3 regions of the Bradyrhizobium genomosp. III genome follow, and region 2 is predicted to be linked to each of the others. Evidence: predicted binding sites of a transcription regulator. Region 2 holds the regulator's gene; each other region holds the start of a gene.
What was found. The regulator LexA, encoded in region 2, represses DNA repair genes until DNA is damaged. The targets are predictions, from matches to a motif close to TGTTCNNNNTGTGTTCNG.
Positions count from the first base shown of each region.

Region 1 (10,899 bases), on a different contig from region 2:
CGAAGGCGTCGGCGACAGCGTGATGCTGACCGGATCGGTGTCGAGCCCAGTCGAGGCCCAGCAGGCCGGCGAGGTCGCCGCAAAACTGGTCGGCGGCTCGGACAAGGTCGTCAACAGCATCGTCGTGCGCGGCCGCGACCAGGTGATGCTCAAGGTCGTCGTCGGCGAAGTGCGCCGCGACATCGTCAAGCAGCTCGGCGTCGATCTCAGCGCCAGCCTGAACGCCGGCACCGCGGTGGTGAATTTCAACAATTCCAACCCGTTCTCGGTCTCGGGCGGACCGATCGTCGGCAGCAACGGGCTCGGCGTCGCCGGCCTCGCCAAGGGCGTCGCCACCGTCAGCGCCACCATGCGCGCGATGGAAAGCGCCGGCGTCATGCGCACGCTCGCCGAACCGAGCCTGACCGCGATCTCGGGCGAATCCGCCACCTTCATCGCCGGCGGCGAATTCCCGATCCCGGCAGGCTATTCCTGCGATCCGGTCACCCACGTCTGTACCACCCAGGTCACCTACAAGAAGTTCGGCATCTCCCTGAACTTCACTCCCGTCGTGCTCAGCGAAGGTCGCATCAGCCTGCGCGTGATGACCGAGGTCTCGGAGCTGTCGAATACGAATTCGATCACGTTGACGCAGGCGGTGTCCTCGACCTCGAGCAACTCGATCACCATCCCCTCGATCCAGACTCGCCGCGCCGAGACGACGCTGGAAATTCCCTCGGGCGGCTCGATGGCGATGGCCGGCCTGATCCAGCAGCAGACCAAGCAGGCGATCAACGGCCTGCCCGGCGTCGACCAGGTGCCGATCATCGGCGCGCTGTTCCGCAGCCAGGACTTCGTCAACAACGAGACCGAGCTGATGGTGATCGTGACGCCCTATGTGGTGCGCGCGGTCGCCCAGAAGGAATTGGCGCGGCCCGACGACGGCTTCGCGCCGGCCTCGGACGCGCAGACCGCACTGCTCGGCCGCATGAACCGCCTCTATGGCATCGCGCGTCGCGTCGATCCGATCGCCGGCGCGCCCGGCGATTTCGGCTTCATCATCGACTGAGACGAACGGACGGCTGGGGAACGGGGCGGGAATCGGGGCAAGAGGGGACGAAGCGATGACGAAGACCACAGCCGATCGACGTCGCAATCTAGGCGTCGCGCTGGCACTGACGGGGCTCTCCGTCATGCTGGGCGCCTGCAACACCACCGGCGAGATCGTCACCCAGACGGTGCCGACCGACTATCGCCAGCGCCACCCGATCGCGGTGCAGGAAGGCAAGAAGTCGATCGTGATCTTCGTCGGCAAGGCGAGGGGCGGCCTGTCGGCCGCGCAGCATTCGGACGTCGCGGGCATCGCCCGGGACTGGGTGCGCGAAGGCACCGGCTCCGTCGTCGTCGACGTTCCCGTCGACGCTGCGAATTCGCGCGCGGCGGCTGCGACCTATCGGGAAATCCGTTCCGTGCTCGCATCCGGCGGCGTGCCGTCGCGTGCCATCGTCCAGCATCCCTATCGCCCTGAAGATCCCGGGCTGCTGCCCACCATCCGCCTGAGCTATTCGAAGATCGCCGCGGTCGCCGGCCCCTGCGGGCTGTGGCCGGAAGACCTCGGCCCCAACATCCTCGATCCCGGCTACAACGAGAACCGGCCCTACTTCAATCTGGGCTGCGCCAGCCAGCGCAATCTCGCCGCGATGATCGACAATCCGGCCGACCTCGAGCAGCCGCGATCCGAGACGCCGGCCTATACCGCGCGGCGCGACATCGCCTTTGATCGCTACCGCAAGGGCACTGCGATCTCGACTCCCAATTCCGAGGCCGACAGGGCCAAGCTCAGCGACACAGGCAAATGACGGGCATCCACGACGAAGAAGCGGACGATCCGCAGCACCCCGAGGAACACATTGCGCCGGTTCCCCGCATTTCGGTGCAGGCCTTTTGCGAGACCGAGAAGACGCTGGCCGCGGTAACCGCGGCCGGGCAGGACCGCCGGCTCGCCAAGGCGCACCTCACCGCCAAGGACGGTGGCCTTGCCGCGGCGATCGAAGTCTATGAATCGATGCCGACGCCGAACGTGATCGTGATCGAATCCGACGGTACGCGCGACATCCTCGAGGGACTCGACGACCTCGCCGGCGTCTGCGACCCCGGCACACGCGTGGTCGTGATCGGCAATCCCAACGACACCGCGCCCTATCGCGAGCTGGTACGCCGCGGCGTCAACGATTATGTGGTGGGACCGGTCGAAACCCTCGACGTCGTCCGCTCCATCTGCAGTCTGTTCTCGGCCTCCGAGGCCATCATCACCGGCCGCGTCATCGCGGTGGTCGGCGCCAAGGGCGGCGTCGGCGCCTCCACCGTCGCGCACAATTTGGCCTGGACCATTGCGCGTGACCTCGCGCTCGATTCCGTCGTGATCGACCTCGACCTCGCCTTCGGCACCGCGGGCCTCGACTACAACCAGGACCCGGTGCAGGGTATCGCCAACGCGGTGCTGTCGCAGGACCGGCCGGACACGGCGCTGATGGAGCGCCTGCTCTCCAAATGCACCGAGCGCCTCAGCCTGCTCGCGGCGCCTGCCACCCTCGACCGCGTCTACGATTTCGGCGCCGAAGCTTTCGACGCCGTGTTCGACACGCTGCGCATGACCACGCCCTGCATCGTGCTCGACGTTCCCCACCAATGGTCCGGCTGGACGCGGCGCGCGCTGGTGAACGCCGACGACATCGTCATCGTGGCCGAGCCCGATCTCGCCAATTTGCGCAACACCAAGAACATGCTGAGCGTGCTGAAGGCGGCGCGGCCGAACGACCGGCCGCCGCTGTATTGCATCAACCAGGTCGGCATGCACAAGCGCGCGGAGATCGAGGTCAAGGCGTTCGCCAAGACCATGGAAAGCCAGCCGATCGCGGTGATCCCGTTCGATTCAAAGCTGTTCTCCACCGCCGCCAATAACGGCCAGATGATCGCGGAGGTCTCCAAGAACCACCGCACCACCGAGCTGTTCCAGAACATGGCGAACCGCCTCGCCGGCCGCGGCGAGGTGAAGAAGCCGAAGCGCTCGCTGCTCGGACCGCTGCTGAAGAAGTTGAAGGGCAAGTCAAGCCGCAACTCGGCGCCGCATCGCAAGGCGTCGTAAGCGTACACCAAAAGGGGCGGACTACTTGTCCGCCCGCTGCTGCTTCTTCGCCAGCAGCTGCCGCAGCGCCGCGACCTTGGCCGCGGCCTGGTCCGGCGGCAAATCTGCCTTCACGAGGATTTCGGCCTCGGCCTCGCGGCCCTGCAATCCCAGCACGAGCGCGAGATTGGCGCGGACCCGCGCATCGTTCTGATTGCGCTGATAAGCGCGGCCGAGCACCTGTTCGGCCTTCGGCAGATTGTTTTGCAGCATATAGGACAGGCCGAGATTGGACAGCACGGTCGGCTCGTCCGGCACGATCTTCAACGCCGCGGCATAATATTGCTGCGCCTCCTCGTTGCGGCCGAGCTGATCGAGCGCCGCACCTTGCGCCGACAGGATGCGCCAGTCCGGATCCTCCGGCGCATGCGCGCGGCTGAGGACGTCGAAGGCCTGCTGGAAATTGCCGCTGTCGGCGAGCGCGCGGCCATAGCCGGCGAGCAGCGCCTTGTTGCTGGGATGGGCGAGCACCGCCTGCTCCATGACCGCAACCGCCTGCGCGCGCTGGCCGGTCTCGCGCAGCGCCTTGCCGTAGGCGAGCGCAACGTTGGGATCACTGGGCTTGGCGCGATAGCGCTCGCGCAAGGCGTCCATCTCTGGCTTGGCGTCGGCTTTGACCGCCGTTTCCGATCTGACACCGAGCGCACCGGTCACATCCTCGATGCCGGCGGTCTGGCAACCGCCGAGGACAAGCACCAGGAGTGCGGGAAGCAGCAATCTCGCCGGGGGAGAGGCGAGGGACGAACGCTTGGACATACTCTGATCACTCGGCAACTGATCAGAGATGCTTACCGATTAACGCTAAAGTCCCGTTAAGGACGCGGCCTGTGTGACCTCAAGGCATGATCCGGAAAGTGCGCAGCGGTTTTCCGGAAAGATCATGCTTAAACAACAACCTAAAGCGCGACGACGATTGGTCCTCATCGCATCGCGCTTTAGTCGGTGAACTCGGCACCGAATTCGCAGCCGATGCGCCAGCGCAGGCGGCATTGGCGGGAATAATCAGGTGCGAAAATGATGGTGAATTGCGGCGGCACTTCCAGGAATTCCGCCACCACCTTCACGCCGCCATCCGAAATATCGGTGATCGTGCAGTCCCGCGGCAGCGAGCCCGCGCCAAAATGGATCTTGGCGAGCCGGCTGCATACCCGACGTTCGCTTCTCCGGCGATTTGCAAGCATTTGAATTGTTCACCCGTTAGACCACGGCCCATCCCGCAGCCTCAGGAATAGCGGACATTCGTTGGAATGTGCTGAGGACAGAAGCCGGCATTCGAGGCTTAGTGTCGGCGTGGTGTTTACGATTGGTTAGGGCTTGCTCACCCTCCGGGATCGTTCCCGTATTGTTCTTGCGGAGCGGGCCTGCCTCTGCTACCCCTAATTGTGCGAAAGGGCAGGCTGGTTTGAGCATGGTTCAGCGGGTTTCCACCGTCGCCTTTGAGGGGATCGAGGCCCGCGCGGTCGACGTGCAGGTGCAGGTCGCGCCTGGCCTGCCGGCGTTCGCGATCGTCGGCCTGCCGGACAAGGCGGTGTCGGAGGCGCGCGAGCGGGTGCGCTCGGCGCTAATTGCCTCAGGGTTGGCGCTGCCGGCGCGGCGGATCATCGTCAACCTGGCGCCGGCCGACCTCCCGAAGGAAGGCAGCCATTACGACCTGCCGATCGCACTCGGCCTGATGGCGGCGATCGGCGCGATCCCGCCGGATGCGCTGACCGGCTTCACCGTGCTCGGCGAGCTCGGCCTCGACGGCTCGATCGCGCCCGTGGCCGGCGTTCTTCCCGCCGCGTTCGGCGCCAATATGCGCGAGGAAGGGCTGATCTGCCCGGCCTCGTGCGGCTCCGAAGCGGCATGGGCGAGCCCGGACATCCAGATCATCGCGGCAAGCTCGCTGATCCAGATCGCCAACCACTTCAAGGGCACCCAGGTGCTGTCGCGGCCGTCACCGAAGGTGCATGAGCCCGCCGCCTCCACGCTCGACCTGCGCGACATCAAGGGCCAGGAAAGCGCCAAGCGCGCGCTGGAGATCGCCGCCGCCGGCGGGCATCACTTGCTCATGATCGGGGCGCCCGGGGCCGGCAAATCGATGCTGGCGGCGCGCCTGCCTTCGATCCTGCCGCCGCTGTCACCGAGCGAACTGCTCGAGGTCTCGATGATCGCCTCCGTCGCCGGCGAGATCGAGGGCGGCGCGCTGACGGTCAAGCGGCCGTTCCGCTCGCCGCATCATTCCGCGAGCATGGCTGCGCTCACCGGCGGCGGCATGCGCGCAAAGCCCGGCGAGATCTCGCTGGCACATCAGGGCGTGCTGTTCCTCGACGAATTGCCGGAGTTCGATCCGCGCGTGCTGGATTCGCTCCGGCAGCCGCTGGAGAACGGCGAGGTCGCGGTGTCGCGCGCCAATCATCGCGTCACTTACCCTGCCCGCTTCATGCTGGTCGCGGCGATGAATCCGTGCCGCTGCGGCAACGCGTTCGAGCCGGGCTATGCCTGCAAGCGCGGCCGCGTCGACCGCTGCACGGGCGACTACCAGGCGCGCATCTCCGGCCCGCTGATGGACCGTATCGACCTGCGCATCGAGGTGCCCGCCGTAACCGCGGCCGATCTGATCCTGCCACCACCGGCAGAAGGCTCCGCCGAAGTCGCCGCCCGCGTGGCGGCGGCGCGCGACATCCAGCTCGCGCGTTATGCCGATGCCGGCCTGCCCCGTGTCCGCACCAATGCCGAGGCTCCTGCCTCTGTGCTGGAGGAGATCGCAAAGCCGGACGCGCAAGGCGCCAAATTGCTGCGCGACGCCGCCGAGACCATGCGGCTGTCGGCGCGCGGCTATCACCGCGTGCTGCGGGTGGCGCGCACGCTGGCGGACCTCGATCGCGCCGACAAGATCGGCCGGCTGCATCTCGCCGAAGCGCTGTCCTACCGCGCACTCGCGGAGGATGTGCGCCAGATGGCTTGATCATTCCGCGCATCAACCCGGCGGTAACGAGTTTCCTTTACGCTCTGCAAACCATAAGGCCCAATGAGTTCCCCGGGGCCTCGGCGAGTAGAGTGTCATGTTGCGTTTCAAGATCCTGGCCTCGGTTGTTCCCTTGTTGGCGGCTGCGGTGTTCGCCCGCGCGGAGATCGGATCGGTGTCGCATCCCTGCATCGCCCTCGGCGAAACCTCGGTCGAGCTCACCTCCCTGTTCTGGACCGCCGGCGTCCATGTCGCCTTCACCGAGGATCCCGCCCGGGCCACGGTGCGGGTTCAGATCACCGACGATGCCGATACTGCGGACTTCGCCGTGGTCGACGACGGTCTCGGTTCCGAGCCGGATTCCTGTCAGGCCAATCCCTCGACGCGCCTTGTCTCGATTGCCGCTCAGCCCGTCGATGGCGGCCAGGTGATCTATCTCTCCACCGAAGGGCCGGCGGATTACCGCATCTATGTGCGCTCGAAGTCGTTCTCGCAGCGCGAGGCCGCGGCGCTGATCGTCGGCGCCCATGGCGGCCATCGCCCGCTCCCGCTCCAGGCCGCCTCGCTCTGAGCCATTAACACCTGGTCAACCCTGTTTGGAGGCAGCGCCAAAGCCTCAAGCTGTTCGCAAGGTCGGCGCGACATCGTCGCAGACGGCGGGTGGCGGTATTTCGAAGAAGAGTCGGGGTCGGTGGCGATGGGTCGGACGTTCCGGATCAAGGTGCGCATGCGCCGCTTCAGGCGACAGCATCCCCGCATCGCTTTCGCGATCCGCTCTTTCATGATCTTCTCGGCGACCTTCGGCGGCGCCTATGGCTTCGTGTCCGGCAGCCGGTCCGAGAACTCCGGCTACGATCCCCACACCTTTGCGATCGGCGCGAGCTTCCTGTTCGCGCTCGCCTGCCTCGGCCTTGCGACGCTGAGCATGCGCCTGCGTTTCGTGGGCAAGCGGCTGCGTAGCCTCGCAGCCCACAACGAGGCGCTGATCGATCGCAATTGGGAGCTGAAGGAGGCGGAAGAACGCGCCCGCAGCCTGTTCGAGCAGCAGGGCGACCTCATCGTGCTGCGCGCTACCGATGGCCGCATCACCTTTGCCAACGAAGCCTATTGCGCGCTCGCAGGACAGGCGCGCAGCGCGCTGGTCGGCACGCGCTTCGATTTCGACGTGCTGGAGCAGGGTGACAGCGCCCGCGAGAGCAGCGGCACACGCATCCACGACCAGAAGATCGCAACCCCGCTCGGCGCGCGCTGGATCGCCTGGCGCGAGGGCTATGTCCGCCTCGATGCCGGACAGCCCGCCGAGTTGCAGAGCGTGGGGCGCGACGTCACCGACCGCACCGAGACCGAACGCGCTCTGTCCGACGCGCGCGACCAGGCCGACGCCGCCAACCGCGCCAAATCGCGCTTCCTCGCGATGGCCTCGCACGAAATCCGCACCCCCCTGAACGGCATCATCGGCATGGGCGGCCTCCTGCTCGACACCAATCTGACGCCGGAGCAGGCGACCTATGCCAAGGCGGTGAAAACCTCGGGCGAAGCCTTGATGGCGCTGATCGAGGAACTGCTCGACTATTCCAAGATTGAGGCTGGCAAGCTTGATCTGGAGCAGCGTCCCTTCGCGCTCTCGACCCTGGTCGAGGAGATCACCGAGCTGCTCGCGCCCCGCGCGCAGGCCAAGGCGCTCGAGATCGCCGCCTATGTCGACGAGCGCCTGCCGCTTGAGGTGGTCGGTGATGCCGCGCGGCTGCGCCAGGTGCTGCTCAACCTCGCCGGCAACGCCATCAAGTTCACCGCGAGCGGTGGCGTCGCGCTGATCGTCGAGCCCGGCATCTGGCCGAACGAGGTCAGCTTCCTGGTCCGCGACACCGGCATCGGCATTGCGCCGGAGGCGCAGCAGCGCATCTTCCGCGAATTCGAGCAGGCCGACGAGCGCGTCGCCCGCACCTATGGCGGCACCGGGCTCGGCCTTTCCATCAGCGAGCGCATCGTCAAGCGCATGGGCGGCCGGATCACGCTCGCGAGCGAGCCGGGCAAAGGCTCGACCTTCGAGATCGCGGTGCCGCTTCCGCCGTCGCAAGCCAGCGGGGGACAGACGGCCTTTCCAAGTCCCGACCTCACCGGCAAGTCGATGCTCCTCGTCGCCGACGGCATCGAGGCCTCGCTGATCGCGCGGCGCCTCGAGCGCTGGGGTGGCCAGACCTGCATGATTACGGATGCCGCGGTCGCCGAAGCGCTGCTGCCGGAACGCTCATGGCACGCGGTGCTGATCGATCGTGCGATCGGCCCTGCCGCGGCCGACCAGCTGGGCGAAATGGCCCGCGCGCATGCGTTGCAGCGCCTCGTGCTGCTGACTTCTGGCTCGCGCCACGAAAAGCTGTCCCCGGCCTTCACCGGTTTTCTGGTGAAGCCACTGCGGGCGGCCTCGCTCGCCGCGCGCCTTGCGATGACGCCGGAGGTGGCCTCGCCCGATCTGGCGCCGGAACCACCGGCGGAAGCTGCCGGCGCGACGCCGGCCAAAGGAGCGACCAAGGCCCTGTCGATCCTCGTCGCGGAGGACAACGAGATCAACGCGCTGTTGATGCGCTCGCTGCTGACGAAGCTCGGCCATCGCGTCGTCATCGCCGTCCACGGCGAGGCCGCGCTGGAGTCCTGGCTCGCCGCTTCATCGGCCGGCACGCCCTATGATCTCGTGCTGATGGACATCCAGATGCCGCAGCTCGACGGCATCGAGGCGACGAAGCGAATCCGAACGCATGAGGCGGCGACCGGCGGCCACCACACGCCGATCCTTGCGCTCACCGCCAATACGCTGGTGGAGGATCGCTATGCCTGCTTCGAAGCGGGCATGAACGGATTCCTGATCAAGCCGCTCGATCGCGACAAGCTGGACGAAGCACTGGCAGGGCTGGCGGCGTCACGGCGGCTGGCCGTCTGATCCGAAAATCTCACGGGAACCTCATCCCATCTGGCAATCGATAATTGAAATCGACCGCGTTGCGCGTCACCATCCTCCGGGGGCATTGCAGGAGGGTTTCGCGCATGAACGTGCTGTGCCGCCTCGTACTCATTGTCCTTCTCGCTGGATTTTCCCGACACGCCGCGGCCGATACGCCGGAGCTCATCGCCGCGCTCAAGCAAGGCGGCTACGTGCTGATCTTTCGGCACACCGCCACCGATGACAGCCAAAAGGACGTCTACCCCTTCAAGTTCGACGACATGAGCGCCCAGCGTCAGCTCAGCGAAAAGGGCAGGGACATGGCGCTCCAGATCGGGGCAGCGGTCAAGGACCTCGCGATCCCGATCGGCGATGTCTACACCAGCCGGCTCAACCGTGCGATCGAGGCCGGCAAGCTGATCTCCGGCCGCGAGGTCAAGCCGGTCGACGCGTTGACGGACAGCAGCAACGCCAGCGCATCGGGAATGGCAAACCCCACCGGCGCCAATGCAAAGGCCGGGCAGGCCGTGCGCCAGCTCGTCGACGCGCCGCCGAAGGCAGGCAGCAACAATTTCCTGGTCACCCACAAGACGAACATCGCCGATGCCTTCGGGAAGGAGGCCGGCGACGTCGGGGAAGGCGAGGCCTTCGTTTACAAGGCCGGCAGCTCGGGCCCCGCCACCTTTGCCGGACGCCTCAAGCCTGCAGATTGGAGCGCCAAAGCCGGCAAGTGAAGCGCCCACATTCGACCCTGATCGCTGGCGTGATGGAGGGGCCGGATTTCCCCGGCCTCTCGACGAGCCGGCTCACGTGGAGGGTATCCGGCCAACGTCTGCGCAAACCGAGATTTGCCGAGACATTGCCGAAACGCCGCAGACAGATTGACCTTGTGCGACTTGCCCCCGCACGATCGACTTGTGATACCCACGTCTTGCGAGTTCCGACTGAAAGGCTGGCGAACACGTGAGAACATCGGAAGACCGCTCATTTCTCGTATTGCTTGCCGTGGTCACGCTAGCATTTGGCTGGGTGCTCTGGCCTTTCTCCGGAGCATTGCTGTGGGCCACGCTGCTGGCCATCATCTTCGCCCCGCTCTATCGACGCTTCCTGGAAACCCTCCCGGGAAAGCGCAACCTTGTCGCATTCTCCACCGTCGTCATCGTGGTGGTGATCGTCTTGATCCCTGTCGCGATCGTCATCGCTTCGCTCATCGACCAGGGAGGGGAGCTGTATCAGCGCGTTCAGTCGGGGGAGATCAGCTTTGCACATCCGCTTCAGCAGCTGAAATCCGCGCTGCCCGACTGGGCTGGTCCCATGGCGGATCGGCTCGCCAGCATCGATTTTTCGGCCCTGAAGGAACGCCTGTCTGGTCTGCTCGTCCCGGCCGGCCAGCAGCTGGCCGGGCACGCGATCAACATCGGTCAGTTGACCCTCGAATTCGTCGCAAGCTTGCTCGTGATGTTGTACCTGCTGTTTTTTCTGCTGCGCGACGGTGACGAGCTGAACGCACGCATCCGCGACGCCCTGCCGCTGCGTGCGAGCCACAGCGCCGAGATTCTGCATGCGTTCACCCTGGCGGTTCGCGGGACCATCAAGGGAATCATCCTCGTTGCCCTGATTCAGGGCGCGCTTGGCGGGGTGATCTTCTGGCTGCTCGGACTGACGGCGCCGCTGCTGGCGGGCGCGCTGATGGCGCTGCTCTCGCTTCTGCCCGTGCTCGGCTCCGCGCTGGTATGGCTTCCGGCCGGGCTCTATCTGCTCGTGGCAGGCTCGGTCACGAAGGGAATCATCCTGCTCGCTTTCGGCACCTTCGTGATCGGCCTCGCGGACAACTTTCTCCGCCCCATCCTGGTA
Region 1 covers NZ_AJQF01000217.1:3,275-14,173, forward strand. Annotated here, with positions in the region: gene IC66_RS0118830 (type II and III secretion system protein family protein) at 1-1,048, shown strand, start outside; gene IC66_RS0118835 (CpaD family pilus assembly protein) at 1,104-1,838, shown strand; gene IC66_RS0118840 (AAA family ATPase) at 1,835-3,124, shown strand; gene IC66_RS0118845 (tetratricopeptide repeat protein) at 3,146-3,919, opposite strand; gene IC66_RS0118850 (PilZ domain-containing protein) at 4,099-4,344, opposite strand; gene IC66_RS0118855 (YifB family Mg chelatase-like AAA ATPase) at 4,572-6,110, shown strand; gene IC66_RS0118860 (hypothetical protein) at 6,208-6,681, shown strand; gene IC66_RS0118865 (PAS domain-containing hybrid sensor histidine kinase/response regulator) at 6,808-9,045, shown strand; gene IC66_RS0118870 (histidine phosphatase family protein) at 9,150-9,779, shown strand; gene IC66_RS0118875 (AI-2E family transporter) at 10,009-10,899, shown strand, end outside.
Region 1: the regulator LexA is predicted to act here: its motif matches at 4,496-4,513, upstream of IC66_RS0118855 (YifB family Mg chelatase-like AAA ATPase).

Region 2 (10,899 bases):
CTTGGCTCAGCCTCCCGAATTTGGCAGAAGAACCGCTGATTTCCCGACAGGATTTTCGTAATGACAGAACCGGTGGCAGCTGAGGTTGGGCGCGATTTCATTCGTGACATCGTCCAGGCCGACCTCGACCAGGGCAAATACAGGGAGATCGTGACCCGGTTCCCGCCGGAGCCGAACGGCTATCTGCATATCGGTCATGCCAAGTCGATCGCGCTGAATTTCGGCATCGCCCAGGAGTTTCCGGGCCGCTGCCATCTGCGTTTCGACGACACCAACCCGGTCAAGGAAGAGCAGGAATATATCGATTCCATCCAGGCCGACGTGCGCTGGCTCGGCTTCGACTGGGGCAAGAACCTGTTCTTTGCTTCGGACTATTTTGACCGCCTGTACGAATGGGCGGAGCAGCTGATCCGCGACGGCCTCGCTTATGTCGACGACCAGACCCAGGAGGAGATCCGCCTCTCGCGCGGCACGCTGACCGAGCCCGGCAAGAACTCGCCGTTCCGCGACCGCAGTGTGGACGAAAACCTCGGCCTGTTCCGCCGCATGAAGGCCGGTGAATTCCCGAACGGCACGCGGGTGCTGCGGGCCAAGATCGATATGGCAGCCGGCAACATCAATCTGCGCGATCCCGTGCTGTACCGCATCCTGCATGCGCATCATCCGCGCACCGGCACCAAGTGGCACATCTATCCGAGCTACGATTATGCCCACGGCCAGTCGGACGCGATCGAGGGCATCACGCATTCGATCTGCACGCTGGAGTTCGAGGACCACCGGCCGCTCTACGACTGGTTCATCGAAAAACTGCCGGTGCCGTCGCAGCCGCACCAGTATGAATTCGCGCGGCTCAACCTGACCTATACGCTGCTGTCCAAGCGCGTGCTGACCCAGCTCGTCCGCGACGGCCATGTCGCGGGCTGGGACGATCCGCGGATGCCGACCATGGCGGGGATGCGCCGCCGCGGCGTGCCGCCGGCCGCGCTGCGTGAATTCGTCAAGCGCATCGGCGTCGCCAAGGCCAACAGCGTGGTCGACGTCGGCATGCTCGAGTTCTGCATCCGCGAGGAGCTGAACCGCACGTCGCAGCGACGCATGGGCGTGCTGCGGCCGCTCAAGGTGGTGATCGAGAACTATCCGGAAGGGCAGACCGAGGAGCTCGAGGCGATCAACCATCCGGATGACCCGTCCGCCGGCACGCGCAAGATCACGTTCGGCCGCGAGCTCTATATCGAGCAGGACGACTTCATGGAGAACCCGCCGAAGAAGTTCTTCCGCCTGTCGCCGGGCAACGAGGTGCGACTGCGCTACGCCTATTTCGTCAAGTGCACCGGCGTGATCAAGAACGACAAGGGCGAGGTGGTGGAGCTGCGCTGCACCTATGATCCCGCGACCAAGGGCGGCAACGCGCCCGACGGCCGCAAGGTCAAGGCGACGATGCATTGGCTGCCGGCGGCGGCGTCGGTGCCCGCGGAGATCCGCATCTACAACCAGCTGTTCGCCAATCCGAGCCCGGACGCCCAAAACTTCGCGGCCGATCTCAATCCGAACTCGCTGGAGATCCTCAGCGACGCTCGGATCGAGGCATCGGTCGCAGCGAGCAATTCGACCGAGCCGATGCAGTTCGAGCGGCAGGGCTATTTCGTCCGCGACAAGGACTCGACGCCGGGCAAGCCGGTGTTCTCCCGCACCATCGGCCTGCGCGACACCTTCGCGAAGGAAGTCGCAAAAGGGTGATGCGCATATGAGCAACGAAGCCGACGCCATCGTTTCCGCCATCATCGCGAAATGGTGCGCCGGCTTCGCGACGCTCGACGCCGCCGCGCTCTCGTCGCTCTATGCGAAAAACGCGTTCTTCTTCGGTTCGAACCCGAAACTCTATCGGGGCAGGGACGGTGTTGCCGATTACTTCAACGGCCTGCCGCGCTGGCGCAAGCCGAGCGCCGTATTCTCCGACGTGAACGCAGCGCAGGCCGGCCCCGATCTGATCAACATGGCCGCGACCATCTCGTTCGACCTCGCCGGCGAGCGCCCTGATCTCGTCGTCAAGATGAGCTGGGTCATCGTCCGCGAGGACGGCGACTGGAAGATCGTCAATCACCACGCTTCGGCGAAGGCGCCGCTGATCTGATTGGCGCTCTTCATCAGTTTGTCATTCCGGGATGGCCCGAAGGGCCAGGCCCGGAATCCATAACCCCAGCTTGTGGTTATGGATTCTCCGATGCGCAATTGCGCATCATAGCTCGCGCCAAGTGGCGCGCCCCGGAATGGCAGCAGAATACGAACCGAAGCTCTCTCCGCGCGTTGAGGTGGCTCCAACCAAGGATCCCACCATGCAGAACATTGCAGAGCATATGGAAGTCATCGGCGCCGACGGCGTTCATGTCGGCACGGTCGACAAGGTCGAAGGCAATCGCATCAAGCTGACCAAGAAGGACAGCGGCGAGGGCAGCCACAAGGGCCACCATCATTTCATCGACAAGGGCCTCGTCGCCGGTGTCGAGGGTAACAAGGTGCGGCTGTCGGCCAAGGCGGATGTCGCCGTGACGATGGAAGAGGAAAAGTAGGGGGAGTCCCTTCGTTCTCGATTTGTACCGCTATTCGCGCGGCCGCACGTTCCGGTAGCCTTGGCGACAATCGCGTCGCGTAGGGTGCAGGGATGGCGGAGCCGGGCCGGCCAGCACGGTCCCAGGGTATAGCCGGGACGTGGCCGGTCGGTCGTGCTGCGCAGGCGGGCGGCTTGGTGCCGGCGGGCTTTGGCGCCTGGTCGGGAATCGTCGAGACGCTGCGTGAATGGGCCCGCGCGGAGGCCGGCGCCGGGCGACTGTTGCCGTGGGTGCCTGTCGCCTTTGGCGGTGGCATCGCACTCTATTTTGCCGCCGATCATGAGCCGGTGCTGTGGGTCGTTGCTGCGACGGCGATCGCGCTCACGTTTGGCGCGGTGCTGTTGCGGCGGAGCCGGCTGTTTGCGCCTGCGATCATGATTGCGGCGGTCGCTTCCGGCTTTGCCGTGGCAACCTGGAAGACGGCGCGCATCGCCCACCCCGTGCTGGCCAAGCCGCTCTATTCAGTGTCGCTGTCGGGTTTCGTCGAGGCCCGCGATATCCGCGAGCGAACCGATCGTTTCGTGCTGCGCGTCACGGCCATGGAGGCGCAGCGCAGCGAGGTCAAGCTGGAACGCGTCCGCCTGTCGGTGCGCAAGGGCACTGCGCCCGAGGTCGGCAGCTTCGTGCAGCTCAAGGCGCGGCTGATGCCGCCGCTCTCGCCGGTGCGCCCCGGCAGCTACGATTTTTCGCGCGACATGTTCTTTCAGGGCATCGGCGCCTCCGGCTTCGTGATGGGCGCGATCACGGCTTCAGTCCCGCCCGATGCCGGCGGCCTGCGGCTGCGTTATGGCGCCTTCATGCAGGGCCTGCGCGATGCGATCGACGCCCGCATCCGCGCCACGCTCGAGGGCGACAACCGCGCGATCGCGACAGCGCTGCTCACCGGGCGGCGCGATGCGATTTCCACGCCGGTCAACGACGCGATGTTCATCTCGGGGCTCGGCCATGTGTTGTCGATCTCCGGCTATCACATGGCGGTCGTCGCCGGCGTCGTCTTCTTCGCGGTGCGCGCACTGCTGGCCTTGATCCCGGGACTGGCGGCCGGCTTTGCCATCAAGAAATGGTCGGCGGCCGCAGCGCTGGTGGCGGCTGCGTTCTATCTGCTCTTGTCTGGCGCGGAGGTCGCGACGCAACGTTCGTTCTTCATGACGGCGGTGGTGCTGATCGCCGTGATGGTCGATCGCCGCGCCATCACCTTCCGTACGCTCGCGGTGGCGGCGCTGATCGTGCTCGCGGTCGCGCCGGAAGCGCTTGTGCATCCGAGTTTCCAGATGTCCTTTGCCGCGACGCTCGGTCTCGTCGCGCTGGTACAGATCGGCATGCCGAACCTGTTTGCCTCACCCGATCATTCGGCGACCGCGCGCGTCGCGATGTGGGGCGGCCGCGAGATCGCGATGCTATTCCTGGCCTCGCTGATCGCCGGGCTTGCGACCACGCCCTACGCCGCCTTCCACTTCCACCGCGTCACGCCCTACGGCGTGCTCGCCAATCTCGGTGCGATGCCGGTGGTCTCGGCGCTGGTGATGCCGGCGGGGCTGCTGGGATTGCTCGCAGCGCCGTTCGGGCTCGACGGCGTGTTCTGGTGGCTGATGGGGATCGGCATCGACTGGATGGTCACGGTCTCGCGCTGGGTGGCGGCATTGCCGGGCGCGGTCGGCCGCATCCCGGCGTTCGGCATCGCGCCGCTGATCGCAGCGAGCCTGGGGGTCATCGTGATGGGCCTGTTGCGCACGCCGTTGCGCTGGGGCGGTGCCGTCGTGCTGCTGGTTTCCATCGGCTGGGGGCTGTCGGTGCGGCAGCCCGATATCCTGATTGCCGGGGACGGCGCGAGCGTCGCGGTGCGGGGCGGGGACGGGCGTTTGCATCTGATCAGGGCAGGCAAGGACAATTTCGTGCTGAGGGAGTGGTTGGCTGCCGACGCCGATCCGCGCGATGCCGGCAGTAGCGCGCTGGCGAGCGGCATATCGTGCGACGAGTCGGGCTGCGTAACGCCGCTCGCAGACGGACGGCTGGTCGCGCTGGCCTCGCGCATCGACGCGTTGGCGGACGATTGCAACCGGGCTGCACTGGTGGTGACGTCGAGGCCCGCGCCGCACGATTGTGCGGCGATGGTGGTGGATCGGCAGCGGCTCGCTCGCCAGGGCGCGCTGGCATTGACCCAGCGTGGCGACGGCTTTTCGGTTCAGGCGGTGAGGGCAAGAGGCACGAACCGCCCGTGGTTACCGGCCGGTGCGGGCGAAGGTGACTTCGACGGCAGCCTTGCGCAGAAGGCGGCTCCCCGCAGCCGCGACGCAACGCCATCGGAGACCGACTTGCAGGCCGACGATTGACGCCATCGATTACAGATACCAGGCCAGCACGGCTTCGAGCTTTGCCTTGCCGATGACCGGCAGGGCCACCATTCGGCTCAGCCCGGCTGCGCAGGCCTCAGAGCCCGCGATCGAGCCGTCATGAGTGAGATCGTCGTTGAGCGCGGGCATGCCGGCGGCCCAGGCGCCGCCGATGCTGCCTTCGCCTCTGGCAATGGAATTGGCGGCATAGCGGGCGGCAAGGTCGGTCTGCGCGCTGCAATCGCCGGCGCGAAAGACCAGCGCCGAACGGGCCTCGTTCGGGACCCAGATCTCGAAGCGTCGCGCAATCGGCGTTGCCTGCGCGGAGAGGAAAGTCAGGACCCAGGTTTGGTCGGTGCCGGTTCGGTAGGGCACGCCGACACCCAGATTGATCCCGACCTTGGCTGCGTCCTCCCAGCGCAGGAAGCTCTTGGCGTCGTGCAGGTCCTTGATGATCAGCGGCAGGCCCGCCTTCCAGGTGCGTCCGGGAAGTCCGAAGCCGCGAGGAAATTTAGTGTGGCGCGAGTTGAATTCGAACATGTCCGCCGCGCCGTAATAGCCGTCGACGAGGCCCATCTCGTGGGAGAGATCAGGATCGTTGTGCCAGAGTTCGATCGCGCCGACATGCGCCTCGTCGTCGCCGCAGAACAGCACCATCACGGCTTGCAGAAATTCGCCTGCAAACACCGGCACCGCCACGCCGCAGGTGAGGCCGGCGGCGACGGCCTGATCGGTCCGCTTGAAATAGGAGTTGGCGAATTTCGTGAGGATGACGGGATGGCCGCAGGCCCAGGTCTTGCCTGGAAGCCCCTCGTCATATCCGAAGTGCAGCTCTTCGCTGACGGCCTTGAACGCGGACAGCCCTTCATCGTAAAGGCCGCCGCCGAATTCCAGCCGCATGCGCGTCCGGTCAGGCACCCAGAGTTCAACAACGCGAATAAAGGTTTTCATCGAGCGTGTCCGCCGCCTCAAACCACGACAGCATCGGTCATTTGGCTGCGGAGCGGAGGTTCAAAATTCAGGCAGGACGGCCCAAACTTCGTGCGGCGACGAGGTGCGGCGGCGCTCGCCGATCGAATTTCGTGAAACACAAACCCACCGGGCTCGCCGGCATCGGCCGGCGACGGCATTTCAATCCTGGCCCCGGACCCGCCGGGCCGGAGGGCGTCAGCCGATCGGCAGTCGCGTGACCGTCGGGCGACTGTCGGCGATGATCTGCGGCTTGTGCTCGCGCTCGCCGATCGGCTGGGTCACCGGCAGTTGCAGCACGGTTGCGCGCTGGCCCTCGACGAGCTGCGTCACCAGCACGGATTTGCCGTCCGGGAATTCGATCGCATCATGATGGCGATCGGGAATGTGCGGATCGATCTTGCCGAACTTGCCGACGCGGGAGTTGACGGTGCGCGTCCAGATCCAGCGGTTGTCGTAACGGACGTTATCGGCGAAGGCGAGCTCCGTTCCCGGCAGCAGGCAGACCGCGACGGAGAGATCGGCTTCGGAGGCGAAGCCGCGCGTCGAGGTGCCGCGGAATGTTGTCGTGACGATCGTCTCGCCGACTTCTGCGGGGCGCGTCGCGACGGCATGCAGGCTGTAGTCACACATCGGGTGCTCCTCTATGCAGAGATAGCGACCCGCACCCCTTTTGGAGGCGCAGGCCCCTACCAGAGTGGAAGCACGTGACGGTCTGCTTGGTTGTAGGCAAATCTGCGGCTGGGATCCGCGAGCCCCGATCACATTATCTTTTCCATCTTTTCCGAATTCGATAGGAACAAAGTCGGCTTCCGTGCATTTGGCAGGCGCGCGTCAACGACCGGCGAAACCAGCCAGCCCGAGTATCGTCAGCTCGGCTGCGTGCGCGCTGCATTGCGGTCGTTGCGGATTTTCTGGATCACGGCCGTGTCCTAGCCGACATGATGATGCGACCAGCGTTGCTGCGGCTGCGCTCAAACGATCCGGCGCATTTGGGCTGTCCCCCTCGAACTCGAAAGGCCGCGAAGCGATGTTGCTTCCCGCGGCCTGCCGAGGATGTCGCGAAAAGGGGGAGGGGCCGGACAATCTGTGCAGAACCAGAAAGACTATCCAGCCGGAGCGGACCATCATCCGCTCCAATCTCTGATCGGCGATGCCGACCGAAGGCGCGCGCGAGGCGCTGAAGACTCCGGTATCAGTACTTGCGGTAAAGCCCGATCAGCTTGCCCTGAATCTTCACGCGGTTCGGCGGCAGGATGCGCACCTCGTAAGCGGCATTGGCGGGCTCCAGCGCGATCGAGGCGCCGCGGCGGCGGAAGCGCTTGAGCGTGGCTTCCTCGTCGTCGATCAGCGCCACCACGATGTCGCCGGTATCGGCGCTCTCGTTGCGCTGGATCAGCGCCATGTCGCCGTCGAGGATGCCGGCCTCGACCATGGAATCGCCGCGCACTTCGAGCGCGTAATGCTCGCCGGAGCCGAGCATGTCCGGCGGCACGCTGATGGTGTGGCTGCGGGTCTGCAACGCCTCGATGGGGGTGCCGGCCGCGATGCGGCCCATCACGGGCACCGCAACGGGCCGCTCGCCCTCGTCCGCGGACGGGCTGGAGCTCGCGCGTAGCTTGCCGAGATTGCCCTCGATGACGCTTGGCGTGAAGCCGCGTCGGTTGCCGGCGGCAGCTTGGAGCTCCGGCAGCTTGATCACTTCGATGGCCCGGGCGCGGTTGGGCAGCCGGCGGATGAAGCCGCGCTCCTCGAGTGCGGTGATCAGGCGGTGGATGCCTGACTTCGAGCGCAGGTCGAGCGCATCCTTCATCTCGTCGAAGGACGGCGGCACGCCGCTTTCCTTCAAGCGTTCGCTGATGAACCGCAGAAGCTCGTATTGTTTGCGCGTTAACATCTCGACCAAAGTCCCCCGGTTGATGTCGTTCGATTCCGAGACGATGAGTTCAGCGATAAGCCGCTACATCCTCGAAACAAATCATGAACGGACACTATATGTTCGATACATGTTCCGCAACTGCTTAATTTACCGTGAACAGAGCGAAACTCGCGGAATGCGTGTGGCCGCGCAGTTCAGACGGGGAGCCGCAGCACTTCGCAGGGGCTGCCGGCCTCGGCCTTTGGCGCAAACGGTGCGCGCACGAGAAGTACCTGTGCTGCAGCAAGATTCGCAAGCAGAGAGGAGTCTTGATGGCTGACGGGAAGGGCGACGAGCGTGCCGTCGTCGCGCGGCTCCAGGCGCGCGCGCAGATAATCCTCGCGCTGGTCATTGGCGCCGAGATCGCGGCCCAGCACGGCGCGCTCGCGATGGTGATGAATCACCGAACGGCCCGACAGCGCGCGAATCAACGGCACCATGAACAGGAAGGCGCACACGTAGGACGACACGGGATTGCCGGGCAGGCCAATGACGCCCATCGTCCCTAAGCGTCCGTGCATCATCGGCTTGCCGGGCCGCATCGCGATCTTCCAGAACGCCAACGCGATGCCTTCGTCCTTCAGCGCCTGCTGGACCAGATCGTGGTCGCCGACCGATGCGCCCCCGGTCGTGACCAGGACGTCGGCGCCGCTTTCGCGCGCGCGGCGGATGCCGGCGGTGGTGGCCTCCAGCGTATCGGCGGCAACACCGAGGTCGATGGTCTCGGCGCCCTCGCTGCGGGCGAGCGCGTGCAGGGCATAGCCGTTGGAATAGACGATCTGGCCGTGCCCGGGCGTCGAGCCCGGCATCACCAGTTCATCGCCGGTGGCGAGGATCGCGACCTTCGGACGACGGCAGACGGCGAGTTGCGGGTGATTCATTCCAGCGGCGAGGGCGAGATCGCGCTCTGTCAGACGGGTTCCCTTGCGCAGGAGGACGTCACCCTCGCGGAAATCAACGCCGGCGGGGCGGATGTGCCGACCCACGATCGCGGCTTCCTTGATCGTTATGTGCTTGCCCTCGGCGATCGTGTCCTCCTGGATCACGACTGCGTCGGCGCCGTCGGGAACGACGCCGCCGGTGAAGATCCGCACGGCTTCGCCGGCGCCGACCCTTTCCGTGAACGGACGGCCCGCTGCGACCTCACCGATCATCGTCAGCCTGGAATCGATCGTTGCCGCATCGGCCGCGCGCACGGCGTAGCCGTCCATCGCCGACATCGCCTGGGGCGGTTGGGTGCGCCGCGCAGCGACGTCCTGCGCGAGCACGCGATGGTAGGCTTCGTCGAGTGAAACCATCTCTGCAGGCAGCGGCTCTGCACCCGCCAGCACCGCAGCAAGGGCGTCGGAAACCGGCATCAAGGCCACGGCGAAACTCCTGCTCGGCACGTTCGGACGAAATGTTCCGACAGTCTTCTAGCCGAGCGCGGGAGCAGAGGCAAAAATGCGGGCACAATTTATCTTGCCGCTTTCCGGCCCTGGATCGAAGGCAGGCTCAGGCCTGGCGTGGCATGATCCAGAGAACGAGGCCGATCGGCAGGAGGGTGGCGATGGCGAGGACGAGAATGACGAGTGCCACGGCCGGCATCGCTCAACTCCCGCTCGGCCGGTCCGGCCCGTCGTCCATCGCGACGTCGGGAGCCTTCGGCCCTTGATCCTTGTCGGGCAGCGGATCGGCCTGGGATTTCAGGTCGGCGGCCTTGCTGATCAGCTTGGCGGAAAGGTCAGAATCCGAGGTGGTTCTTGCGAATTCAAGCAGGAGAGAGGCTTGCTTGGTGAGATAGGTTTTGCCCAGCACGTCCATAAGTCCGGTGTAGAAGTCCCAACGGACTCAAGAGTCCGGAAGGGGCCATTCCGTTCCCGGAACTCCGTACAAAAATGCACAAAGCGCTCTGGTTCCTCATTTTGGGCAAAATTGGGTCCGGGAAGGCTGCCCGACGTTGGCGCCTCCCGATGAGCGGAGATCGTCAGATGCCCAATGCCTTCAAGGCGTTCTCGACGTCGCGCGGCGACGTCACATGCACCGCCGTCAGCCCGCGCGACCGCGCGCCTTCGATGTTCTCGGCGAGGTCGTCGAAGAACACGATACGTGCTGCGGGCACGCCGATCGCGGCGACGACATGGTCGAAGGCTTCCGCGTCGGGTTTGCGCAGGCCGATGCTGGACGACAGATACAGCGCGCGGAAATGGCCGAGCAGTTCGCCATATTCCTTCGAGAAATAGTCAACATGCGGCCGGTTGGTGTTGGAGAAGGCATAGAGCGGCATCTGTTTCGCCGCGCGCGGCAGCAGCTCGGCGATATCAGGCATCTCGCCGGCGAAGATCGCGTTCCAGCCTTCCAGGAACTGGGCGTCCGAAATGCCGATGCCGAGCGAAGCACGCAGCGAAGCGAAATAGTCCTCGTCGCTGATCTTGCCGACCTCGTGCAGCCGGTAAGCCTCGTCACGCACATAGCGCGCGACGATGGCCTCGGGCTGGCAGCCGGCATGTCCCGCCCAGCAGGCGATCGCCTTGGAGAAGTCGATGTCGAGCACCACGCGCCCGAGATCGAACAGCAGCGCATCCGCGCTGCCGGGAGAGAGCGATGTCATTGCGTCCTTTTCACTCAGTATCGATACGGATCGTGGTCGAACAGCGGGAATGCGCTGAACACGCTCGGCGCGTTGGTGGCGGTCGCCGGATGCAGGCAGGATTTGTCGACCTCGGCAAATGACGTGGCGCCCAAAAGGCCGAGGCAGCGCAGCACCTCGTCCTCCAGCAGCTCCAGCATCCGCGCGACGCCGGCCTCGCCAGCCGCCGCCAGCGCCCAGCATTGCAGCCGGCCGATCCCGACCATGTCCGCGCCCGCCGCGATCGCCTTGACGATGTCGGTGCCGCGACAGATGCCGCCATCGACCATGATCTTGGCGCGGCCCTTCACGGCATCGACGATCTCGGGCAGCACATGCATGGCGCCGCGGCCATGGTCGAGCTGGCGGCCGCCATGGTTGGAGACGTAGATCCATTCGACGCCGTGATCGACCGCGATCTGGGCGTCCTCGGCGGTGGCGATGCCCTTCAGGATCAGCGGAATCCTG
Region 2 covers NZ_AJQF01000336.1:25,399-36,297, forward strand. Annotated here, with positions in the region: gene IC66_RS0127130 (glutamine--tRNA ligase/YqeY domain fusion protein) at 61-1,737, shown strand; gene IC66_RS0127135 (SgcJ/EcaC family oxidoreductase) at 1,745-2,131, shown strand; gene IC66_RS0127140 (DUF2171 domain-containing protein) at 2,334-2,567, shown strand; gene IC66_RS0127145 (ComEC/Rec2 family competence protein) at 2,660-4,936, shown strand; gene IC66_RS0127150 (GAF domain-containing protein) at 4,946-5,887, opposite strand; gene IC66_RS47195 (hypothetical protein) at 6,104-6,538, opposite strand; gene lexA (transcriptional repressor LexA) at 7,101-7,802, opposite strand; gene IC66_RS0127165 (molybdopterin molybdotransferase MoeA) at 7,979-9,190, opposite strand; gene IC66_RS0127175 (hypothetical protein) at 9,414-9,620, opposite strand; gene IC66_RS0127180 (HAD-IA family hydrolase) at 9,790-10,413, opposite strand; gene IC66_RS0127185 (alpha-hydroxy acid oxidase) at 10,428-10,899, opposite strand, start outside.

Region 3 (10,036 bases), on a different contig from region 2:
GCCCGCCGGCGACATGCCGCCGCCGGGACCAAAGCCGTTCTTCTCGCTGCTCGACCAGACGCTGTCGGTGCAGCTCGGCCGCCAGATCGGGCGCTCGTTCTGGATTGACACGGTCGGCCGCTCCAATCTCGTCGAGATCCGCATCCAGCTCGACGATGCCGTGATGCGCGTGTTCGCGCAGCGCAGCGCCGCCTATGCCTCCAACTCGGAGATATTCCTGTTCTGGATGGTCGGCACCTCCTCGATTTTGCTGATCGTGGCCGTGCTGTTCCTGCGCAACCAGATCAAGCCGATCCTGCGTCTTGCCGACGCCGCCGAAAGCTTCGGCAAGGGCCGCGAAGCGCCGAACTTCCGCCCCAGGGGCGCGCGCGAGGTGCGGCGCGCGGCGGTCGCCTTCCTCGAGATGAAGTCGCGCATCGAGCGCACCATGGAGCAGCGCACCGCGATGCTCGCCGGCGTCAGCCACGATCTGCGCACCATCCTGACCCGCTTCAAGCTGGAGCTGGCGCTGATCGGCGACAGCCCCGAGCTCGAGGGCATGCGCAAGGACGTCGACGAAATGTCGATGATGCTGGAGGATTACCTCGCCTTCGCCCGCGGCGATTCCGGCGAGCAGTCGCAGCCGACCGACATGGCGCAGGCGCTCGAGGAGCTGCGCGGCGACGCCGAGCGCCACGGTCACACCGCGACCGTCGCCTTCCACGGCCTGCCCGTCGTGACGGTGAAGCCGGCCTCGTTCAAACGCTGCCTCGCCAATCTCGTCACCAACGCGGCGCGCTACGGCAAGGCCATCGCCATCACCGGCCAGCGCGATCACCGTTATTTGACCGTGACGATCGACGACGACGGCCCCGGCATTCCCGCGCATTTGCGCGAAGAAGTGTTCAAGCCGTTCCTGCGGCTCGACAACGCCCGCAACCAGGATGAAGGCGGCACGGGCCTTGGCCTTGCCATCGCCCGCGACATCGCCCGCTCGCATGGCGGCGACATCACCCTCGGCGACAGTCCGATGGGGGGATTGCGGGCCAGCGTGCGGATACCGGTGTAGCTGCAGCCTCACCTCTCCCCGTAAGAACGGGGCGAGGGAGCGCCCGGTTTCGGGGCAACGCTTACCTACTTCGGCAGCAGCGCCTTCAGCTTATCCATGTCGCGCACGTTCATCTTGAAGCCGCCGGGCATCACGATGTCGCCGGGCTTCTGGTCCGGTTTGCAGGCCCCAAGCCATTTGGCTTGCAGCGTCATGGTGGTATCGCGTCCCGCAGCGCCGGCGACACCGCCTTGTGCGTGCGAGGAGGTCTTCACCGTATAGGCCGAGTTGAAATCGCCCGTGATCTCGGCATGCGAGGTCGTGCTGACGCCGGCGACGCTGCACTCGGAATCGCTGACATAGCCGGTCGCGGTCTTCTTGATCTCCTGCTTGGCGCAGATCTGCTTGGCCATCGGGGAGACGTTGTTGCTCATCTCCTTGTCGACGGTCTCGTCGGTGCAGTGCTGCATGGTCATCTCGGGCACGGGCGAGCCGCTCGTGACCAGCTTCATCTCCCAAAGACCGGCCTTGCGCACCGGCAGGTCGTCGGCAAAGGCACCGCCTGCCGAAACCACGAGGCAAAGGGCCGAGCCGAGCAAAGCGAGTTTGCGCGTCATGTGAAAAGGCTCCCGGCTGAGAGAGTGCGGCGTTACGACAGCGCCTCAGTAGAGCGTGCGGATCGGCTGGTCGGCGGCGCCATACGGCACCCAGCGGCAGGAGAACGAGATGTAACCGCCCTCATAGGCCTGCACCGCCAGGAATTTCACGACCTTGCCGTAGCGCGCGCAGTGGTCGACCGCGGCCTGCCGGGCGTCGACCTGGGTGGCCATCGAATAGGCGATGATGCCGCCGGTGTCGTTGCCCTTGAATGGCGGCACATAATCGGCGCGCGCCGACTGGCTCGCCATCATGCCCGAGACAACCAGGCTGGCGAGAAGACCCGCGGCCGCAATGATTCGCATTCCCGTCACTCCAATTGGCTGGTCGCCAGTTTACGGTGCCGGAAGGAAAGTGGAAAGAACCCAAGCCCTGCCAACCACGAAGTTGTGGTCAACTCCTGGCGAAGTGTTGCCGCGCTGCACTTGACCTCCCCCGGCCTTCGCGGCACCGTCCAACCTTCGCAAGACCTTAGCTGTCCGGATTGACCATGCGCGCCCCCCTCCTGAAATTGCTCCGCTATGCCGCTGTGCTCGGCCTCATGTTCGGAGCGATGTCGCTCGGTGAGGCCAGGGCCGCCAATCCGCTGGAGCTGAACTTCTGGCTGAGCGGACCGCGCTATGACGGCGCCGTCGCCGATTGCGACAGGGCGCTACCGACCATCGCTACCCAGTTCTGGGAAAAGGAAAGCACGTTCTGGAATTCCTCGTTGAGGATCACCGGCTTCTCCGCCGTTCGCGAGACCGCATTCCGGCCCTGGCAGTCCGACAACATTCCGCGCCGCTATTGCACCGGCGAGGCCATGCTCAATGACGGCAAGGTGCGCAAGGTGCACTTCTCGATCATCGAGGATGGCGGCTTCGCCGGCTATGGCAACGGCGTCGAATGGTGCGTGGTCGGGCTCGACCGCAACTGGGCCTACAATCCGGCCTGCCGCGCCGCCAAGCCCTGATCAGGAAGCCCTGATTAGGAAGCCCTGATTGGTCGCTCGAGGCGCCGAACGGCGGCCGCCGGAATTTTGTTCTTGAAATGTTCCCATCGCCTGCTAGGCTTCCTCGCACAGTCTAGTTGAGGGGCGTCGCCATGTTTCATTCCAGATTGCATTTGTTTTCCCGTCTCGTGATCTCCCTGACCCTTGCCGCCGGACTGGCCTTGCTCGCCGGCAGCGCAAGCGCCCAGGACAAGCGGCAGAACGCGCCCGGCGAATTCGACTTCTATGTGCTGTCGCTATCGTGGTCGCCCTCGTTCTGCGAGGAGGCGGCCGAGCGTGGCGGCCGCTCGCAGATCCAGTGCAGCGGTCGGCCCTACGCCTTCGTGGTGCATGGGCTGTGGCCGCAATATGAGAACGGCTTCCCGGAATATTGCCAGCGGCCCGCACCGCGGCTGAACCGCAGCATCGTCTCCTCGATGCTCGATTTGATGCCGGCGCCGGGCCTGATCTTCAACGAATGGGACAAGCACGGCACCTGCTCGGGCCTCGAGGGCCGCAGTTATTTCGAGACGATCCGCAAGGCGCGCGCTGCGATCAAGATCCCGACCGAATATCTCGATTTGCCGCAGGCCAAGTCCGTGGCGCCGGCGGAGGTCGAGGAAGCCTTCATCAAGGCCAATCCGGGACTGAGCAATGCCGCCGTCTCGGTCACCTGCAACCGGACGCGGCTGTCCGAGGTCCGTATCTGCCTCAGCAAGGACCTGCAATTCCGCGCTTGCGACGAGATCGAACGCCGCACCTGCCGCCGCGATCAGGTGACCATGCCGCCGATCAGGGGCGGATAGGCCGACTTCTCAGACCGTCATTCCGGGGCCGCGAAGCGCGAAGAATCCATTGTCCCGCATAGCCGGTGGCGAAATGAATTCCGGGCTCGGTGCTGCGCACCGCCCCGGAGAATGACGGCAGTTACTTTCATCGCGCGATGTCGTAACTCTCCGCCATGAATTACAGTCACGCCTTCCACGCCGGCAACTTCGCCGATGTCATCAAGCACATCGTGCTGGCGCGCATCATCACCTATCTGCAGGACAAGCCGGGGGCGTTCCGCGTCATCGACACCCATGCCGGCGCCGGCCTCTACGATCTCGACAGCGACGAGGCGCGCCGGGGCGGCGAATGGCTGACCGGCATCGCGCGGCTGATGCAGGCACGCCTGTCGAACGAGACCCTGGCGCTGGTACAACCCTATCTCGATATCGTCCGCGCCTTCAATCCGAAGGGTGAGCTCAAAGCCTATCCGGGCTCGCCGTTGATTGCGCGCGGCCTGCTCCGGCCGCAAGACCGACTCGTCGCCTGCGAGCTCGAGCCGAAGGCGCGGAAAGCGCTGATCGCCGTGCTGCGCCGCGACGAACAGGCGCGCGTGGTCGACCTCGACGGCTGGGTGGCGCTGCCGGCCTTCGTGCCGCCGAAGGAGCGGCGCGGCCTCGTGCTGATCGATCCGCCCTTCGAGGCCAAGGACGAGTTCGAGCGGCTGGGCGAAGCCTTCTCCACCGCCTTCGCGAAATGGCCGACCGGCATCTATGTCATTTGGTATCCCGCCAAGAACCGGCGTGCCACCGACACACTGGTCCAAACGGTGGCGCGGCTCGCAGCTGCAGCAAAGCCGCCGGGAAATTGTCTGCGCCTCGAGTTCAGCGTCGCGCCTCAGCTCGATGGCGGGGCTCTCGCCTCCACCGGGCTCCTGATCGTCAATCCGCCCTACACGCTGCGGGGCGAGCTCAAGACGATCCTGCCCGAGCTGGAAATGCCGCTCGGCCAAGGTGGTGCTGCCAGATTCCGATTGGAGGTGCCCAAGCCCTAGAGCCAAGAAGCCGTAACACTCCGGCATTCTTGGGAAAAATATGCAGGAGCGGTAGTCAATCTGCAGAGAACCGTATTATGCTGTTTCCGTGACTGGCTTTACGTTCCGCTTCCGCGAATGGTTGCGGCGGAGTGAAGGCCTAAGAAAGATCCGGCCGGACCGCCAGCGGTCCGCCCAAGGATGGCCAGCTCCCGGGCTCCGTAGTGCCCGGTCATGTCGTGACGTGAGTCTGCGTCGCGGCGGAGGAGCAATGAGGGGGAGTTTCCCGATGGCCATGACGGGAACGGTCAAGTTTTTCAACGGCGAACGCGGCTACGGTTTCATCAAGCCTGACGACGGCGGCCGCGACGTATTCGTACATATTACTGCTGTGGAGCGAGCCGGACTGAAGGACCTTGCGGAAGGACAGCGTATTACTTTCGAAGTCGAACCCGACAAGAAGGGGAAGGGACCGAAGGCGGTCAATCTGGTCATCCTGTCCTAGCGGGCCTGACGCACAACATTCGGCGCAATACTTGGCGCAAAAAATACCTGGCGCAAAAAATTCCCGGCCGCGAGCGGCCGGGAGGTTGTGGTCCGGTATTTTCTTCTTCAGCTATCAGAAACGATAGTTCACGCCTGCGCGCACAACGCTGGCGCTATAGCCGTTTGACACCCCTGTAATTGCGAACTGTGTCGTCGACAGATCGATGTAGAGATATTCCAGCTTGGCGCTCCAGTTGGGGGCCAGACCGACTTCCGCACCGGCGCCGATGGTCCAGCCGGCGGTGGTGTGCGATTCCGTCCAGCCGAAGGTCTGCGCACGCAGCTCGCCGAAGGCGAGGCCGGCGGTGCCATAGAACAGCACGTTGCTGAAGGCATAGCCGGCGCGGCCGCGCAGGGTGCCGAACCACGGATTGGAGAATTTCCACGGTGCGAAGGTGTCGTCGGCACCGGCGGCCTGGATGTCGCCCTCGACGCCGAACACAAACGGGCCATTCTGGAAGTTGTAACCGGCTTGCACGCCGCCGACGAAGCCCGACGGCTTCGAGGGGTTGTTGTCCACCGAGCCCCATTCATAGCCGATGTTGCCGCCGAGATAGGGGCCTGCCCAGCTATACGCGTTGAGCGGCTGGTTGACGGTATAGGGCGCGCGCTGACCGTAATTCATGTCGGCGGCCTCCGCCGAAGCTGTCCAGCCGGCGGCAACCAACGCGGCTGCGCCCACAACGAGCCTCTTCATCACACACTCCAACGCAACTGCCGTCACCGGTGCGGCGCCCGCGCCGCCGCGCCAGGCAAACCGCATCGTTACGGAACCACGACCTTTTCGGGTAAGATTTATCGAGAGTTTTAAGTTAAAGGGCTGTTAAGCCGGGTTACCGCGCTGTTAACAGGCTTAAGCAAGCGTTACCGGGAACTGCGCCGCCATCCTGTGCGTGCCGCACGGCCGGAACTTCAAATCGGCACCCCCAGCGCCTAAATTCGCTCCATGGTTCACGATTCCACCGACAATCCGGACGACCGCGCGCCCAAACCCGTGCTTGGCACCGCGCCGGACGTCCCAGCCGAGACGCCTCCGGATCTCGATCCCGCCACCAGCGGCGGCGATGACGAGGACGATGCGCGGCTGCCCGATATCCTGGAAGAGAGCGGCGCCGTCGGCGAAGGCCCGCTGGCGTCCGGCCATGAGGCGATCGAGCGCGCGGTCCGGCTCGCCCCGACCTCGCCCGGCGTCTATCGCATGCTCAATGCGAATGCCGACGTGCTCTATGTCGGCAAGGCCAAGAACGTCAAAAAGCGCCTCTCCAACTATGCGCGCCAGAATGCGCCACAGCCGGCCCGCATCCTGCGCATGATCGCGGCCACGGTCACCGTGGAGATCGTCTCGACCAACACCGAGACCGAGGCGTTGCTGCTGGAAGCCAACCTCATCAAGCAGCTGCGGCCGCGCTTCAACGTGCAGCTGCGCGACGACAAATCGTTTCCCTACATCCTGATCACCGGTGACCATTGGGCGCCGCAGATCCTGAAACATCGCGGCGCGCAGAGCCGGCCCGGGCGCTATTTCGGTCCGTTCGCCTCCGCCGGCGCGGTCAACCGCACCATCACGGCGCTGCAGCGCGCCTTCCTGATCCGCTCCTGCACGGATTCCTTCTTCGAGAGCCGCAGCCGGCCCTGCCTGCTCTACCAGATCCGCCGCTGCGCCGGCCCCTGCACCCGCGAGATCGACTTTCCCGGCTATACGACCCTGGTGCGCGAGGCGAGCGACTTCCTGTCCGGCAAGAGCCATGCGGTGAAGCAGGAGCTTGCGGGCGAGATGGAGAAGGCGTCCGGTGAGCTCGAGTTCGAGCGCGCCGCACTCTACCGCGACCGCCTCGCCGCTTTATCGGCGATCCAGTCGCAGCAGGGCATCAATCCGCGCACCGTCGAGGAAGCCGACGTGTTCGCCATCCATCAGGAGGGCGGCTTCTCCTGCGTCGAGGTGTTCTTCTTCCGCACCGGCCAGAACTGGGGCAACCGGGCCTATTTTCCGCGCGCGGAGAAGACGTACACCCCCGAAGAGGTGCTCGGCTCCTTCCTCGCCCAGTTCTACGACGACAAGCCGCCGCCGAGGAACATCCTGCTCTCGCACGAGATCGAGGAGAGCGAGCTGCTCGCCAATGCGCTCTCGATCAAGGCCGGCCACAAGATCGAGGTCACCGCGCCCAAGCGCGGCGAGAAGAAGGAACTCGTCGCCCACGCGCTGACCAATGCGCGCGAGGCCCTCGGCCGCAAGCTCGCGGACACCGCCACGCAAAGCCGCCTGCTCGACGCCATCGCCACGACGCTGAGCCTGCCGCATTCGCCCAAGCGCATCGAGGTCTACGACAACAGCCACATCCAGGGCACCAATGCGGTCGGCGCCATGATCGTCGCCGGCCCCGACGGTTTCGTGAAGAACCAGTACCGCAAGTTCAACATCAAGTCGGAAGGGATCACGCCGGGCGACGACTTCGCCATGATGCGCGAGGTGCTGGAGCGGCGCTTCAAGCGCCTGATCAATCCGCCCGAGGAAGGGGCGGCCAAAGCCAAGGACGACGATTTCCCGCAATGGCCCGATCTCGTCATCATCGACGGCGGCCGCGGCCAGCTCAACGCCGTGCGCGAGATCTTTGCAAATCTCGGCCTGACCCAGGTGTCGCTGATGTCGGTCGCCAAGGGACCGGACCGGGATGCCGGCCGCGAGACCCTGTTCATGCCGGAGCGTGAGGCGATCAAGCTGGAGCCGCGCGATCCCGTGCTCTATTTCATCCAGCGGCTGCGCGACGAGGCCCACCGCTTCGTCATCGGCTCTCACCGCAAGCTGCGCAAGAAGGATATCCGCGAGGCTGGTTTGCAGGAAATTCCGGGCATCGGCCCGTCACGCAAACGTGCCTTGCTGCATCATTTCGGAACCCTGAAGGAGATCGAACGGGCCTCGATCGCCGATCTCGGCAAGGTTCCGGGGGTCAGTGCCGAGAGCGCGCGCAGGATTTTCGAGTATTTCCATCCCCAGCCGGGATGAATTAAAGGGGGACCGCAGTCATATGATCGTCGTGTCCGCACCTCATTTGGGGCGCGGGACGGTTGACGTTCAGGCAGCAGCGGTATTGGTAGGACGGATGAACATCGCCACCACACGAGGGACGACCAGCCGCGCGATGTCCCTCCCCAACATCCTGACCTATGGCCGGATCGCCGCGATCCCGGTTGTCGTCGGATGCATCTATGCGCAGTCGATTCTGGATCAGCCGCTCTGGCTGCGCTGGGTGGCGGTGGCCCTCTTCATCGCGGCCGCGGTCACCGATTACCTCGACGGCTATTACGCGCGAATCTGGAATCAGCAATCGGCGTTCGGCCGGATGCTCGACCCGATCGCCGACAAGCTGCTGGTCGCCTCGTGCCTGCTGATGCTGGCCGCCGACGGCATCATCCATGGCTGGTCGTTGTGGGCCGCCATCGTCATCCTGTGCCGCGAGATCCTGGTCTCGGGCCTGCGCGAATACCTCGCCGCGCTCAGGGTCAGCGTGCCCGTGACCAAGCTTGCGAAGTGGAAGACCACGGTCCAGCTGGTCGCCATCGGCTTCCTGCTCGCGGGACCCGCCGGCGACGAGGTGGTGCCCGTCGTCTCGATGATTGGCCTCGCGCTGCTGTGGGCCTCGGCGATCGTGACTATCTACACCGGCTACGATTATTTCCGCGCCGGCATCCATCACCTCATCAAGGAGGACGAGGGATGAAGGTGAAATATTTCGCCTGGGTGCGCGAGCGCGTCGGCAAGGCGGAGGAGACCATCGAGCCGCCGGCGACCGTGCGCACCGTCGAGGAGCTGATCGCCTGGCTGTCCGGCCAGAGCGAGGCCTATGCCTACGCATTCGAGAAGCCGAAGGTGATCCGCACCGCGATCGACCATGCCCATGTCAAATCGGATGCCGCGATCGCGGGCGCCCGCGAGATCGCGTTCTTCCCGCCGATGACCGGCGGCTAGGCCATGACTTCCCCTGTCGCCAGCTGCCCCGTCACCATCCGTATTCAAGAAGACGATTTCGACATCGCGCGCGAGATCGCGGTCCTGACCAAGAGCCGGACCGACATCGGCGCGGTCGTGAGCTTCTCCGGCATCTGCCGCGCGGACGATGACAGCGCCAAGGTCGCCGCGCTCACGCTCGAGCACTATCCTGGCATGGCCGAGGAAGAGATCAGGCGTCATGCCGACGAGGCGACCTCGCGCTGGCCGCTGAACGGCGTCACCGTGATCCATCGCGTCGGCCGCTTCATGCCGGGCCAGAACATCGTGCTGGTGCTGACCGCCTCGCAGCACCGCCAGGCCGCATTCCATGCCGCCGAGTTCCTGATGGACTACCTCAAGACCAGTGCCCCGTTCTGGAAGAAGGAAGAGAGCGAAGCCGGCACCGGCTGGGTCGAGGCCCACGCCCGTGACGACGAGGCCGCCGCGCGCTGGACCCGATCCTGATGGCAAAAGCATCCAAAAAGACCGTCGGCGGCCGCGCCGCGCCCAAGCTCGCCAAAGTCGGCCCGGGCGAACTTCTCACGCTGCTCGATTTCGTCCGCTACGGGGTGAGCCGCTTTGTCGAAGCCGAGCTCGCCTTTGCGCACGGGACGACCGATCCGATTGCCGAAGCAGCCTTCCTGGTGAGCGAAGCGCTGCATCTCAATCCCGAGCAGTTCGAGATTTTTGCCAACGCACGGGTCACGGCGGCGGAGGGCAAGACCATCCTCGACCTCGTCCATCAACGCGTCACCACGCGCAAGCCGGCCGCCTATCTCGTCAACAAGATCTACATGCGCGGCCTGCCCTTCTATGTCGACGAGCGCGTCATCGTTCCACGCTCCTTCATCGGCGAGCTCCTCGAGTCGCATTTCGGCGGCGAAGGCAATGCTGGAGCGCTGATCGACGACCCTACGGGCGTCGAGCGCGTGCTCGATCTCTGCACGGGATCGGGATGCCTCGCCATCCTCGCCGCGCATCATTTCCCGAACGCCGCCGTCGATGCCGTCGACATCTCCAAGGGCGCGTTCGAGGTCGCCACGCGCAATG
Region 3 covers NZ_AJQF01000099.1:356-10,391, forward strand. Annotated here, with positions in the region: gene IC66_RS0109570 (ATP-binding protein) at 1-1,048, shown strand, start outside; gene IC66_RS0109575 (DUF3617 domain-containing protein) at 1,114-1,644, opposite strand; gene IC66_RS0109580 (hypothetical protein) at 1,690-1,989, opposite strand; gene IC66_RS0109585 (hypothetical protein) at 2,175-2,636, shown strand; gene IC66_RS0109590 (ribonuclease T2 family protein) at 2,768-3,460, shown strand; gene IC66_RS0109595 (23S rRNA (adenine(2030)-N(6))-methyltransferase RlmJ) at 3,616-4,476, shown strand; gene IC66_RS0109600 (cold-shock protein) at 4,745-4,960, shown strand; gene IC66_RS0109605 (outer membrane protein) at 5,075-5,698, opposite strand; gene uvrC (excinuclease ABC subunit UvrC) at 5,948-8,002, shown strand; gene pgsA (CDP-diacylglycerol--glycerol-3-phosphate 3-phosphatidyltransferase) at 8,100-8,717, shown strand; gene moaD (molybdopterin converting factor subunit 1) at 8,714-8,965, shown strand; gene IC66_RS0109625 (molybdenum cofactor biosynthesis protein MoaE) at 8,969-9,451, shown strand; gene prmB (50S ribosomal protein L3 N(5)-glutamine methyltransferase) at 9,451-10,036, shown strand, end outside.
Region 3: the regulator LexA is predicted to act here: its motif matches at 2,704-2,721, upstream of IC66_RS0109590 (ribonuclease T2 family protein).